DNA from 2 places in the Streptomyces sp. NPDC007983 genome. Region 1 is predicted to be linked to the other one. Evidence: riboswitches for the same ligand, from Rfam matches in the RefSeq annotation. Region 1 holds a riboswitch; the other holds the start of a gene.
The links. Region 1 has a riboswitch for glycine ahead of gcvP (aminomethyl-transferring glycine dehydrogenase). Riboswitches for the same ligand answer to the same signal wherever they lie in the genome.
Positions count from the first base shown of each region.

Region 1 (2,193 bases):
CGACACCCCGACGAGCCGGCCGGGCAGGCTGCGGGCGTGGGCGGCGCGCACGGCCATGAACCCGGCGTGCGGGCCGCCGAAGCCCATGGGCACGCCGAACCGCTGGGTGCTGCCGACCGCGATGTCCGCGCCCAGTTCGCCGGGGGAGGTCAGCAGGGTGAGCGCCAGCAGGTCGGCGGCGACGGTGACGATCGCCCCCAGCTCATGGGCCCGCTCGATGACCGGGCGCGGATCGCGGACCGCGCCGGAGGCACCCGGGTACTGGAGCAGCACGCCGAAGACGCCGCGCTCGGCGATCTCGTCCGGGATGCCGTCGGTCAGGTCGGCGACCACGACCTCGACGCCGGTCGGCTCGGCGCGGGTCTCGATGACCGCGATGATCTGCGGCAGGCAGTCGGCGTCGATGAGGAAGACGCCCTCCTTGACCTTGCCGACGCGGCGCGACAGCGCCATGGCCTCGGCGGCGGCCGTGGCCTCGTCCAGCAGCGAGGAACCGGCGGTGTCCAGGCCGGTCAGGTCGGCGACGACGGTCTGGAAGTTGAGCAGCGCCTCCAGCCGGCCCTGGGAGATCTCCGGCTGGTACGGGGTGTAGGCGGTGTACCAGGCGGGGTTCTCGAGGACGTTGCGCAGGATCACCGGCGGGGTGAAGGTGCCGTAGTAGCCGAGCCCGATCATGGACGGCAGCACCTGGTTGCGGTCGGCGAGGCCGCGCAGCTCGGCGAGGACCTCCGCCTCGCTGCGGGCCGGCGGCAGCCGCAGCGCCTCGGCGCTCTTGATGACCTCGGGTACGGCGGCGGCGGTCAGCTCGTCGAGGGAGCCGAAGCCGACCTGGGCGAGCATCTTGGCCTGCGCTCCGGCGTCGGGGCCGATATGGCGCTGCTCGAATGGAGTACCGCGCTCCAGTTCGGCGAGCGAGATGCGGTGAGTGGTCATCTGCGGGGGCCTCCTGGTCTGGTACGACCGGCGAGGGGCACCGCGGTGCGGGTGCCCGGACGGCCTCCCCCTCTGTCATCTCAACCTGAGAGCTTCACCGGTCCAGCGGCGCTCGACCGGCTTTCACCGTCGGTGAGGAGGGGTTCCGGAGCTGTGCTCCCCGTGGCCCACCCTGCTTTCCAGAGTGACCTCGCCCGCACGGTACGTGTGCCTGAGAGATTCCGGGGAGGATTTGCTCCTTCGGCGCCTCCGACACGATCGTCGGAGGACTCTCCCGCACGGGGTCTGCAGCCACAGCCAGCGTACCAGCGCGTCTGCCGAGGGGGGTTGGGCCAGGGGGTGCTCGAGTGGCCGCGTGCGGTGATGTGGCTTTTGGTAGGTATCACTGGACCATCGCCACCGTGACCATCGCCACCTGTGGGAGAGAGCGTGCAGACGGACATCGACCCGCGGACCCTGATCGGCCGCAAGGCATTCGACCGCGAGGGCGCCAAGATCGGCACCGTGGACGAGGTCTACCTCGACGACGCGACGGGCGAGCCCGAGTGGGCGGCGGTACGCACCGGCCTGTTCAGCCGGGACGTCTTCGTGCCGCTCGAACCGAGCGAGGTCGTCGGCGACTCGCTGCGGGTGCCGTACGACCGGGCGCTGATCAAGGACGCCCCGGACCTGGGGGTCGGCCGCCATCTCTCCCCGGAGCAGGAACTGCAGCTGTACCACCACTACGGGCTGGACGTCACCGGCTGACCCCTCCCCCGGCCTTCGCCCGGCGCGGGCGCCCCGGCCGGGCCGTCGGCGCCCTCGGGGGACCGCACCAGCGGCAGCGGCTCGCCCGGCTCGAGCTCCGGGTCGTTCACGGCGAACGTCCGCACCCGGCCGGGCCCCGACCAGGGCACCTCGAACCGTATGGTCACCCGGCCCACCCCACTGCCCTGCACCCAGCCCGCCCCGAACTCGGTGTGCCGCACATCGAGCCCCGGCAGCCAGACCCGCGGCCTCCCGGCGCCCTCAGCGGCCTCTGGGACGCCCGGACTCTCCGGCTCCGGCGTCCGGGTGCCCCAGCCCCCCTCCGGCTCCTCCAGGGCCTCGTGGGCGGCCTCGGCGGCCTGAGCGGACTGGGCGGCCTGAGCGGCCTGAGCGGCTTGGGCGAACAGATCCTCCTGTGTGTAGTCCGCGAGCCCCGTCACGCCCACCCCCAGCAGCCGCACGCCCGCCGTGGTGTCCACCCCGTCGATCAGCCGCGCCGCGGCCTCCTTGACC
Region 1 is NZ_JBIBJI010000020.1:10,531-12,723, reverse strand. It holds gene gcvP (aminomethyl-transferring glycine dehydrogenase) at 1-933, opposite strand, end outside; glycine riboswitch at 1,123-1,220, opposite strand; gene ACFZCY_RS37845 (PRC-barrel domain-containing protein) at 1,363-1,680, shown strand; gene ACFZCY_RS37840 (DNA polymerase IV) at 1,656-2,193, opposite strand, start outside.

Region 2 (2,193 bases), on a different contig from region 1:
CGTACACGACATCGCCGAGCGCGTTGGCCGCGTATTCGGTGATGCCGATCGTCGACACGCCGTCCTGGTCGGCGGCCGACAGCCACTCGTGCTCCTTGCTGTAGCGCAGCTGCTGGGGGTTGCTCATGGTCCGATTCTCCTGGATAGGGGGGAGTGCTTGGGAAACGGGTCTTCAGTGGTGAGACGGGGGCTTCAGCGCTCGCGGCGGTAGAAGGGGAGCGCGACGACCTCGTACGGCTCCCCGGTACCGCGGATGTCCACCGACACCCCCGGGCTGCCGGGCGCGGCGTGCTCCGCGTCCACGTACGCCATGGCGATCGGCTTCCCCAGCGTCGGGGACGGGGCGCCCGAGGTGACCCGGCCGATCTCCGAGCCGTCGGGGCCCACCACGGCGTAGCCGGCGCGCGGCACCCGGCGGCCCTCGGCGACCAGGCCGGTCAGCGTGCGCGGCGGCCGGGCCTCGGCCTCGCGCGCCGCGGCCTCCAGCGCGCCGCGGCCGACGAAGTCACCGGGCTTGCCGAACTTCACCACCCGGCCGAGCCCCGCGTCGAACGGGGTCGTGTCGGTGCTCAGCTCGTGCCCGTACAGCGGCATCCCCGCCTCCAGCCGCAGCGTGTCCCGGCAGGACAGCCCGCACGGCACCAGGCCCGCCGGGGCGCCCGCCTCGGTCAGCGCCTGCCAGACCCGCTCGGCGTCGTCCGGCGCGACGAACAGCTCGAAGCCGTCCTCGCCGGTGTAGCCGGTGCGGGCGATCAGGGCGGACACGCCCGCGACGGTCCCCGGCAGCCCCGCGTAGTACTTCAGCCCGTCCAGGTCGGCGTCGGTCAGCCCCTTCAGGATCCCCGAGGACTGCGGCCCCTGGACGGCGATCAGCGCGTACGCGTCGCGGTCGTCCCGTACGGCGGCGTCGAAGCCGGTGGCGCGCTCGGTCAGCGCGTCCAGCACCACCTGGGCGTTCGAGGCGTTCGCCACGACCAGGAACTCCTGCTCGGCGAGCCGGTAGACGATCAGGTCGTCGAGGATGCCGCCCTCGCTGTCGCAGATCATGGTGTAGCGGGCGCGGCCCACGGCGAGCGCCGAGAGATGGCCGACCAGGGCGTAATCGAGGGCGTCAGCGGCCTGCGGCCCGGTGAGAGCGATCTCACCCATGTGGGAGAGGTCGAAGAGCCCGGCGCGGGTGCGCACCGCGGTGTGCTCGTCGCGCTCGCTGCCGTACCGCAGCGGCATGTCCCAGCCCGCGAAGTCGGTCATGGTGGCGCCGAGCGCACGGTGGACCGCGTCCAGCGCGGTGCGGCGGGGCGTGGGCGGGGCGTCGGTCATGGGGCAGCTCCCAGGGTCATGATCACGGCGATGACGGGACGGGTGGGGTGGATGGGACGACAAGGACGGCACAGCGTCCTCCCCATCTGTCATCGGAACCTGAGAGGTTCGCCGTGACCAATCCCGCGCGGCGGGGCTGGCCGGCTTGCACCTTGGGTGGAGCCACTTCGAGTGGCCCGCTTTTCAGATCTGCCTCGTCCGTGCGGTATCGGGGCCTGAGAGATTCAAGGGAGGGCTTGCTCCTTCGGCGCCTTGTGAAGACCGGCGGACTGCCGGTGACCAAGGACTCTCCCGCGCGGATTCGAGCGGCCGGTATGCAGTTGGCGCGGCCATCATCGCACGTCCGCTCCGGAAGGGAACCCCCCTCTGTGAGCGGGGTCGCGCCGGGGCCTCCTTGATGGGCATTACCTTTTCTTGACACTCTCGGGGTACGCAGCCGCTTGACCGACCTTGGAGGACGATCACGGTGCACGGGCAGGGAACATTCGCGACAACCCGAGGAACCCTGCCCGCGCGGCAGGAGCGGACGCGCTCAGGGGGCACGGTCAGACCGGACCGGCGCGCCGTGCACGACCTGCGCGGCGGGGTGGGGGCGGAGCTGCGCTACCCGGCGCGTGACCTGATCATCGCCTCCGGGCTGCCCGGCAGCGGCAAGACCACCCTGATCAACCGGGTGGTCCCCGGGACCGACCCGAGCGGCACGGCCGTGGTGCGGGTCGACTCGCAGCACACCCGGGAGGCCTGGGAGAGACGCATGCCGCGCTGGCTGCCGTACGCGGTCTACCGGCCGCTGGTCCGCTGCGCCCACTATGTGGGGCTGCGCCGGGCGCTCACCTCCGGCGCGAGCGTCGTCGTCCACGACTGCGGCTCACA
Region 2 is NZ_JBIBJI010000009.1:298,229-300,421, reverse strand. It holds gene gcvH (glycine cleavage system protein GcvH) at 1-127, opposite strand, end outside; gene gcvT (glycine cleavage system aminomethyltransferase GcvT) at 193-1,320, opposite strand; glycine riboswitch at 1,514-1,624, opposite strand; gene ACFZCY_RS27945 (AAA family ATPase) at 1,781-2,193, shown strand, end outside.
Region 2: another riboswitch for glycine. It lies ahead of gcvT (glycine cleavage system aminomethyltransferase GcvT); the one in region 1 lies ahead of gcvP (aminomethyl-transferring glycine dehydrogenase).